One region of the Maricaulis sp. D1M11 genome, then DNA from elsewhere that is predicted to be linked to it. Evidence: predicted binding sites of a transcription regulator. Region 1 holds the regulator's gene; the other holds the start of a gene.

What was found. The regulator LexA, encoded in region 1, represses DNA repair genes until DNA is damaged. The targets are predictions, from matches to a motif close to ATGTTCCNCTTGTGTTCC.
Region 2: the regulator LexA is predicted to act here: its motif matches at 2,287-2,304, upstream of rdgB (RdgB/HAM1 family non-canonical purine NTP pyrophosphatase).

Annotation. Positions count from the first base shown of each region.
Region 1 covers NZ_JBKQWY010000003.1:49,499-54,409, forward strand. The annotation lists gene RMQ97_RS06595 (ComEC/Rec2 family competence protein) at 1-786, shown strand, start outside; gene lexA (transcriptional repressor LexA) at 780-1,481, opposite strand; gene trpC (indole-3-glycerol phosphate synthase TrpC) at 1,723-2,511, opposite strand; gene trpD (anthranilate phosphoribosyltransferase) at 2,527-3,540, opposite strand; gene RMQ97_RS06615 (anthranilate synthase component II) at 3,558-4,148, opposite strand; gene RMQ97_RS06620 (divergent polysaccharide deacetylase family protein) at 4,262-4,911, shown strand, end outside.
Region 2 covers NZ_JBKQWY010000001.1:150,111-155,021, forward strand. The annotation lists gene RMQ97_RS00750 (penicillin-binding protein activator) at 1-447, shown strand, start outside; gene hemW (radical SAM family heme chaperone HemW) at 454-1,617, opposite strand; gene rdgB (RdgB/HAM1 family non-canonical purine NTP pyrophosphatase) at 1,614-2,231, opposite strand; gene RMQ97_RS00765 (DUF2975 domain-containing protein) at 2,607-3,158, shown strand; gene RMQ97_RS00770 (helix-turn-helix domain-containing protein) at 3,170-3,400, shown strand; gene rph (ribonuclease PH) at 3,637-4,356, opposite strand; gene hrcA (heat-inducible transcriptional repressor HrcA) at 4,486-4,911, shown strand, end outside.

The sequences.
Region 1 (4,911 bases):
AAGACCGGCTTTTTTGCCAATGTGCTAGTCATGCCGATCTTTTCCCTGATTGTGATGCCGGTCGGGTTTCTCGCCCTCGTCTTGATCCCGTTGGGATGGGATGGCCCTGTATTCGAGGTGATGGGGTTTGGCTTGCGGCTGTGCCTGTCGTTCGCGCGATGGACCTCAGGGGGGGAGGGCGTTCTCATTCCCATCGCAGCCGCGCCTCCCTGGCTATTGGCCGGTTTGTCCGCATCTGTGGTCTGGTTTCTCGTCGTACGGGGGCTACGCGCCCTGATTGCGCCAAGCCTGGTCTTTCTCGTGAGTGTGATCATCTGGTTCGCCAGCACTCCTCCCCACCTGGTGATTACGGAAGAGGGCGTTATTGTGGCGCAGGAGGATGGAAATCTGTGGACCTCACACCCTCGTCAGGGCCGTTTTGCGCGCCGGGTTTTTGCCGAGCGCGCTGCGGTGTCAGAGACCCTCAGTCCGGCGCCCCAGAGGTGTGACGCTTCAGGCTGCGTTTATTTCCTCGGCCAAATCCGGATTGCACGGCCGAGCGATATGTCTGTCTGGTTCGAGGACTGTGAACGGGCCGACATTCTGGTCCTGCCCCAATCCTTGCCGGACTGGCGGCGGCAGTCCTGTTCAGCCCGAATTATCGGCGTGGAGGAACGTGTGACGCAGGGCAGTCTGGCCCTGTGGATCCGCAATGACGACATCCGCGATCACGTCTGGGTCGAAGACACCCGGCGATACCGGATCTGGGCTGGAGCTGAAGAGCGAGGACGACACTCCGCTCAGTGATATTTGCGGATCAGCCCCACCAGCGTGCCCTGAACCTTTACACGTTCCGGGCCGAAAATGCGGGTTTCATACTCCGGATTGGCGGCCTCCAGGGCGATGGATCCGCCCTTCTTGCGCAGACGTTTGAGCGTGGCCTCTTCATCATCAACCAGAGCCACGACAATCGTGCCATTCTCGGCGGACTGGGCCTTTTTGATCAGGACCAGATCACCATCGAGAATGCCGGCCTCGATCATGGAATCGCCCTTGACCTCGAGCGCGAAATGCTCGCCGCCCTGGATCATGTCGGCGGGAACGGGAAGGCGGTCCGTTTCATGCTGAATGGCCGCGATGGGCACACCGGCGGCAATCCGGCCCAGGATCGGGATGTCCACACTCGCATCAGATCCGGGCTCATCAACGGTTTTGCGCTGGAAGTCCGGGCGAACCACATTGCGGGTATCCTCGACCTGTTCGGTCTTCTGGGCCCCACGAACAGCATCTTCGGGAAGCTTGATGACTTCAAGCGCGCGAGCGCGATGAGCCAGGCGCCGGATAAAGCCGCGCTCTTCCAGAGCCGTGATCAGGCGGTGAACCCCTGATTTCGAGGCGAGGTTCAAGGCGCCTTTCATCTCGTCAAAAGAGGGAGACACGCCCGTATCTCGAATCCGCTCGTGAATGAACAGAAGAAGCTCGTGTTGTTTCCGCGTCAGCATGGCGCATTCCTTCCAGCCGGACCCTGGTGCCATGGGAGTGGGCATGCCCCAAACCCTTGCGCCATCAGGGATTGTCCTGTCAGACCCTGCTCAGCCTGTGCGCATCAGTGCCGAAGCGCACGGAACAAAGCAGGAATCACCTGTGTTCTACAAGTGTTCCGCACATCGGTCAAGCGAGGGGCTTTTGGTCCGGCGCGCGGCGGGGCACGTCCGGCGAATGCCATGGTCTAGCAGGCGTGTTTTAGCCCAGCAGGCGCCGAGTCGCGGCCGTGACATCATCCTGACGCATCAGGCTTTCGCCGACCAGCAGAGCTTCAGCTCCGGCATCCTTGAGGCGGGCGACGTCGGCGGGAGTGAAAATACCGCTCTCCGCGACTAGAAGGCGATCTTCCGGAACGCGTGGCGCCAGGTTTTCGAAGGTCTGCAGGCTTGTTTCGAACGTGCGCAGATTACGGTTGTTAATGCCCACGAGCGGGGCATTGAGGGCAATGGCACGATCCAGCTCCGGACCGTCATGCACTTCAACCAGAACGTCCATACCCCATTTTTCAGCCTCATCGGTCAGGGTGCGGGCGCAGTCATCATTAATGGCGGCCAGGATGAGAAGAATGGCGTCCGCCCCCAGGGCCCGGGCCTCGGCGACCTGATAGATGTCATACATGAAATCCTTGCGCAGGGCGGGCAGGGCGACCGCATCACGTGCCATTGTCAGGAATTCATCGGCGCCTTGAAAACTGGGGCCGTCAGTGAGGACAGAGAGACATGTCGCACCCCCGGCCTCATAGGCCTTGGCCAGTTCCGGCGGATTGAAATCTTCGCGGATCAATCCTTTAGACGGGCTGGCTTTCTTGATTTCGGCGATGAGCCCCATCTTGCCGTTTTTGGAAGAGTCGATCAGGGCCTGGCGGAAACCTCGCACGGGCGCAACATCGCGCGCGGCCGCGGCGACGTCATCATAACTGCGGCGCGCCTTGCAGGCGGCAATATGGTCCAGCTTGTACGCACCGATACGGGTCAGGGTGTCGGACATGGTATTCTCCCGGTCTCAGGCGTTGGAAATGGCGATCATCTGATCGAGGACAGTGCGGGCGCCGCCGCTGTCGATGGCGGTTGTGGCTCCCTCAATCCCGGCCGCGAGGTCCTCGGCGAGACCACCCAGATACAGGGCTGCACCCGCATTGAGGCGAACAATATCGCGATAGGCGGAGTGTTCGCCGTCCAGCAAGCGGCGGATGGCGGCCGCATTGTAGTCAGCATCACCGCCCTTCAGGTCCGCTTCCTCGACCAGCGAAATCCCGAACTGGCCCGGATCAATGATGTATTCGCGAATTTCACCTGACTTGAGTTCCACCACATCTGTCTGGGTCGTGGTGGTGATCTCGTCCATTCCGTCCTGGCCGCACACGACAAGGGCGTGTTCACATCCCAGCGCCTCCAGGGCCCGGGCCATGGGAACGAGCCAGCGCTTGTGATAGACGCCCAGCAATTGACGTCGGGTTCCGGCCGGATTGGACAGCGGACCGAGAAGGTTGAACACGGTGCGCACGCCGAGCGTCTTGCGCGCTTCTCCGACGTGACGGACGGCGGAATGATGGGCGGGTGCGAACAGGAATCCGGCTCCCGCTTCCTCGAGCGAACGTTGCACGAGGTCGGGACCGGCATCGAGATTGACCCCCAGACTGGCCAGAACATCGGACGAGCCCGATTTTGACGAGGCCGCCCGGTTGCCATGTTTGGCGACCTTGGCGCCACCGCCTGCCGCAACGATCGCAGCTGCGGTCGAGATGTTATACGCCCCTTTGCCATCCCCGCCGGTTCCGCAGGTGTCAATGGCGTTTTCGGGTGCCGTGATCGATGTCATGCGGCTGCGCATGACGCGCGCTCCGGCTGCAATATCTTCCGGTTGTTCACCCTGGGCGGCGAGCCCCATAAGGAAGCCAGAGATCTGGATGTTACTAGCGGCGCCATCCATCAGCTCGCCAAAGGCGGCCTCGATATCGGTGGCGGCCGGGCGTTCGGCACGGGAAAAGGCCTGCAGGCAGGCATTCAATGCGGACATGACGATCTCCGGAAGGCTCAGGCGGCCGCTTGCGTGTCGAGACCCGTAAGGGCGAGGAAATTCGCCAGCAGGGCATGACCATGTTCAGACGCGATCGATTCGGGGTGGAATTGAACGCCGTGAATGGGGCGATGGGCATGGGACAGGCCCATGATCTCGCCATCCTCTGTCCAGGCGGTCACCGTGAGGTCTTCGGGCAAATCCTCCCGACGAACCGACAGGCTGTGATAGCGCGTCGCTGTAAACGGCGAGGGCAGGCCGGAAAACACGCCCGTTCCGGTGTGCTCAATCGGGCTGGTTTTGCCGTGCATGATGTCCTTGGCCTGGATCACGGTTCCGCCGAACACCTGACCAATGGACTGATGTCCCAGACACACACCCAGAATGGGCATGTCCTCGGGCGCAGATCGGAGAAGGTCCAGACAGATGCCGGCGCGATCCGGGTCACACGGTCCGGGGGACAGCAGAATGCCGGAAGGGTTCATTCGCCAGACCTCGTCGACAGTCAGCGCATCATTGCGCACCACACGTGTATCGGCGCCCAACTCCTGGACGTAATGCACGAGATTGAAGGTGAAACTGTCGTAGTTATCGATGATCAGCAGCATGAGCTCCTCCGTATGGCGGGAAAATAGACTGTTGATAGGCCGGAGCCAATGCGGTTCGCGCAGGCGGAATCAGGGTTTAACGCGTGTTAACCCTTTCAGAGCCTCCTGTGAGCATGAACACTGATCGACCTTCGCTGATTCGCGGACCGCATCCGGTCGTCACGGCCCTGTCTGGAGCGGCCGGAGCGCTAGTGTTTATGGTCGGAGCGATCATGATGTCGGCCTCTGCTGAACCGTCAAACGCTGCGTCGAGCCATGACGTGTCCGGACCACCTCAGGACCCATCGAACATGATTCTGACAGCGAACATGTCGGAACCGGCAAGTGCCGACCACGTATCGGATCTTGATCTTGCACGCGCACAAGGTCTGGTCGATCGGGCGGTTTCGCAACGCGAAAGCGTGTCCGGTTTGGCGTATGTGGAAGATATTGGGCCCGCGCCCGAAAGTCGGGCCATTACCGCCCGGGCAGGGGATGGGCGTGCCGAGCGCGAAGCTCAGCTCGTCTCCGGCTCATCGAACCAAGCCTTCACAGCCACATCCTCTGGCGCACCGCGCCTGGTCATTGTGCTGGACGATATCGGGCTGGATCGGACCCGCGCCGAGCGCGCAATCGCGCTGGATGCGCCGGTGACCTTGGCTGTTCTACCCTATGCGACCGCAGCACCGGAGATCGCCGAGATGGCACGTGAGGCGGGTCAGGATGTCATCATCCACATGCCGATGGAGCCTTTGGGTCTGGAAGATCCCGGTCCTCACGCGCT
Region 2 (4,911 bases), on a different contig from region 1:
GGTGGCGTTCGACTGCGTGCCCTGGCGCCGCTCCTGATCAGTCAGCCTGTGGATCCGCTTGTTGTCCGTTTCCTGGGAACGGGTCTGTGGATGGATGAACGGCTGCAACGCGAACCCGCACTGGCAGGAGGCTGGTTTGCCGGTCCGGACCAGTCCTCACGCTCGCGCTTTAAAACATCCTATGAAGTCGCTTATGGCAGTGAACCCTCGCGTATCGCCAGCCTAGCCTATGATGCCATGGCTCTGGCCGCTCACCTTGATGGCGGCGAAGACGGATACAGCGCGGCCGCGCTGGAAAATCCGGAAGGGTTTTTTGGAGCCGATGGCCTGTTTCGGTTCGGACCTGATGGTGTCATCGAGCGAGGCCTTGCCGTCTACCAGATGCATCCGCGCGGTTTCCGTGAGATCGAGCCTGCACCCCAGAGCTTTGAACCCGAAGCCTTCTAGCTCAGCTCATTCAGGCACCAGTTCCTGGGCGATCCGGTCGGCATAGAGTCGACCGGCTGGTGTCAGGGCAATTCGGTCTTGCGACAAAGACACCAGGCCCTGCCGGGCAAAGTCGAGACTTGTGTCAGTGTCTATGTCATGGCTCGTCTTGGCTCGCAGACAATCGCGATCAAGCCCGTCCATTGTGCGCAGCCCCATCAGGATACGTTCCGCAGCCTCATCTTTTGAGGAGAGGATCTCAATGGGCTCCAGGCCCGTACCGGCTAGCGAAACCCGGGCGATGTAATCGGCCGGACGCCGCAGCGCCGCGGTGGCGCGCCGACCTCCTCGACCAGACTCTCCCCATCGTCCATGAGCGCCGGGTCCCAGGCCGAGCCAGTCCGCCCCTTCCCAATACAGACGATTATGCCGTGACTGATCCGAGGCAGACGCTGCATGATTTGAAATCTCATAGGCCGGCACGCCCCCGTCTGACAGCACGCTCTGCGTGACCTCGAAAAACCGGGCACCCTCATCCTCGTCGACAATCAGGAGCTCGCCCCGGTCCGCACGCTTGCCAAAGGCGGTTCCCGGCTCAATCGTCAGTTGATAGGGCGAAACATGGCGAACTCCGGCCCCGAGCAGCGCGTCCATTTCTGCTACCCAGTCATCCAGCGACTGGCCGGCCCACGCATAGATCAGATCCGCAGAATGGCGCACATCCAGTGCGAGCAATGTGTCGAGTGCGCGTCGGGCACTATTGCCATCATGATCGCGCCCAAGACGGCGCAAAACGTCATCATCAAAACTCTGCACCCCCAGCGAGAGACGGTTCACGCCGGCAGCAACGATATCGGCAAAACCTGCTGCCTCCTTGGGATTGGCCTCCAGCCCGATTTCGATACCGTCTTCGAAGCCAAACCACCGGTCCGCCGCCTCGATCAACGCCGCGATCTGATCCGGACGCATCAAAGACGGCGTACCACCCCCGAAGTGAAGGCTGACAAGGGGGCGATGCATGCCCTCGCGCTCCAATTGACGCGCCTGTCCTTCCAGATCTCTTAGCATGGCAGCCAAGAGTGTGTCGGTCTCACCGCGCGCGCGGTAGACATTGAAGTCACAATACGGACAGATCCGCGCGCAAAACGGCCAATGAATATAGAGGCCAAGCGGAGCGAGGCCGGGTGTCATGACCGGTCCGGGAACTGATCGGTCAGCATAGCATCAAGGGCACGTGCACGGTGACTCAGTTGGCGCTTTTCGTCAGAGGTCATTTCGGCAAAGGTCCGAGTCTCGCCCTCAGGCTGAAAGATAGGATCATACCCAAACCCGCCTTCGCCGCGCGGCGGCCAGACGATTTCACCGACGACCTCTCCTCGATACAGATGTGTTTCGCCCTGTTCCGTCGTCAGGGCAATGACACTGACAAAACGCGCCGTACGATCGGCAGATCCCGACGCCGTCAATTGCGTCCAGACTGTTTCCATCGCCTTGTTGAAGTCACGCGGCTCCCCAGCCCAACGTGCTGAATATATTCCGGGATCTCCATTGAGCGCATCCACGGACAGGCCGGAATCATCTGCCAGAGACACCAGTCCTGTCCGTCGAAACGCCGCCTCCGACTTCAGGGCCGCATTACCCTCAAAGGTGGATTCTGTTTCCTCCGGTTCCGGGAGATCATGGCTGGCCGCATCCCCAATCTGGATACCCAAAGGCGCCATCATTTCTGTCAACTCTTTGATTTTGCCTACATTATGGCTTGCCAGCACCCAGGTCTTCGACGTGAAATCGGGGTTTTGTGTCATGGAGGTTACCTCGGGCTTCATATCGCATTTCGAAAAATTCATATCGAGAAACGATATTTTTCGCTTGCGCGCTTCGATCTTATCATTTATCGATAAACAACAAGGACGGGAGACATCGTCCTGAACACACGGAATGACAACGGTTGTTGGTCAGATGCAAGTCAAAGGAGACATTAAGATGGTCAGGCCCCAAGGTAACGCAGCTCGCACGTTCGCTTCTATTGCGATCAACATGATGCTGCTGGTGTGCGCGGCTACGGGAGCGTTCTACGCTTTCGCTTCCACCGTCGCATGAGTGCGGTAACAAGCTAACATTGCCTGGGGATGCGGGTGCCGTTTGACCCAGGCAGTGTTTGCGAAGAGGACTGAACAGGAATGAAGGCATTAGGACAGGGTTCACTGGCGTCCGTGCTCAAGGTCGGGCTCGACATTGTTTGGTACGGGCTATGGGCCTTCATGGCGATGATCGGATTGATCCTGCTCGCCACCATCACCGCTTTCATCATGGATGTTATCGGCCACACACCGAGTGTCCTGTCGGAACTCTTCGACTACCTGATGGTCCGGGGCCGAATGGTGCCCCTGGCGATCCCGCTTATGATCGCAGCCCTTGTGCTGATCGATCGGCTGCGCCGGATCTTCGCCACCCTGGTGGCCGGTGATCCATTTGTGCCGGAAAATGCCGGCCATTTGCGGGTGATCGCGATAACGATCGCGGTCTTCCAGCTACTGCGCCATGCCATCCAGGGCATACTGGCGATGGTTCTGACCGTTGCCGACCAGCCCATCGAAGGGGGTTATGCGCTTGAGTTCAATGCCTGGAATGTAGATCTGGGCGCCTGGTTCGCGGTGGGTGTGCTGCTCATCTTTGCGGAAGTCTTCCGCGAAGGAGCCCGCATGCGCCAAGAACAGCAGCTGACGATTTAAGGAGGACGCCCATGCCCATTCGCGTCACCCTGGATCGCATGCTGCTCGAGCGGCGTATGTCGCTCACCGAATTGTGTGATCGGGTTGGTATCACGATGGCCAACCTGTCGATTTTGAAAACCGGAAAGGCCAAGGCCGTCCGTTTTTCAACACTCGAAGCCCTGTGCCGGGAGCTGGGTTGCCAGCCCGGGGACCTGTTGAGCTTCGATGATGAGGATGATGACAACCAGGCCTCCGAGTAGTGGTGGCCTGAATACTGAACGCCCCGGTTGGGCGATCAGGACAGACGGCGGGAGTGGGTCTGCACGTTCGCCCTTCCCAAGAGGTCGTGCGGGCCATTTCCAGCCCCCCAGCGCGCTCCCGCCGTCTGATCTCCTATGATTCCCGTTTCAGGAAACCATGCCGTCTGAGCCCTCCGCGCGATGGCTCGATGGATCAAGCAGCCCTACTCGGGTGCCAATCTATTTCCAGGCCCAACCTATTTCTTGGCAAGAGCCGCGATTTGCAGCTCGGCCAGCTCTGTCACACCCTTGCGCGCCAGGGCAAACATTTCATCAAACGCCTGACCGGAGAACGGCGTGTCCTCGGCCGTCGCCTGAACCTCGACGATACCGCCATCGGCCGTCAGGACAAAATTGGCATCCGCCTCGGCCTTGCTGTCTTCTTCATATTCAAGATCAAGACGGGTTTCACCGTCAATCACCCCACACGAGATCGCTGCCAGTTGACCGTGCACCGGGTCAGACTCGAGCACGCCCTCCTCGATAAGATAGGCCGTCGCCATTTTCAAAGCGACCCATGCCCCCGTGATCGACGCCGTGCGTGTCCCACCATCGGCCTGGATCACATCACAATCCACCGTGATCTGGCGCTCTCCCAGAGCCTTCAGGTCCACCACAGCCCGCAGTGACCGACCGATCAGACGCTGGATTTCCTGGGTTCGACCTGATTGTTTTCCCGCTGTGGCCTCCCGGCGCATGCGCGAATGGGTCGAGCGCGGCAGCATGCCGTATTCTGCTGTCACCCAGCCCTTGCCGCCACCGCGCAGCCAGGGCGGGACATTCTCTTCCACACTCGCCGTGCATAAAACCTGCGTGTGACCGCACTGGATCATGCAGGCCCCCTCGGCATAACGCGTGGGCTGAAGGGTGAAACTGACCTCGCGCAGGGCATCACGGTCACGACCAAAAGGTCTCATGTGGATCTCCAATATCTGTCTGATGCCGCTCGTAGTCTGCCGCGCCCGCTGCATCAACTCCCTGCGTGAAAGAAATCTGGGCGGTCCGGGCAATTGAACCGGCTCAAGAGGCAGATTATCTGTGGTCCCATGAGTGACTTCACCCCGCCCACCTCCGGTCTGGCCGATCTGGATCAACGCATGCGCGTGATCTTTCGGCAAATCGTGGAGTCCTATCTGGAAACCGGTGAACCGGTCGGGTCGCGCACCCTGTCGCGCACACCCGGTCTCGATCTCTCTGCTGCATCGATCCGCAACACGATGTCAGACCTGGCCAGTCTTGGCTTGCTGACCGCCCCGCATAGCAGCGCCGGACGGCTTCCGACCCATCACGGCCTGCGTCTGTTTGTGGACGGGCTGTTGCAGATTGGCGAGCTGAGCGATACCGAGCGCCAGGCCGTTGATACCCGGATCGGCAATACCTCGCGAACTACAGATGATCTGGTACAGGACGCATCGGATCTTCTTGGCGGTCTGATCGGCGGCGCCGGCCTCGTCGTCTCGCCAAAACGCGAA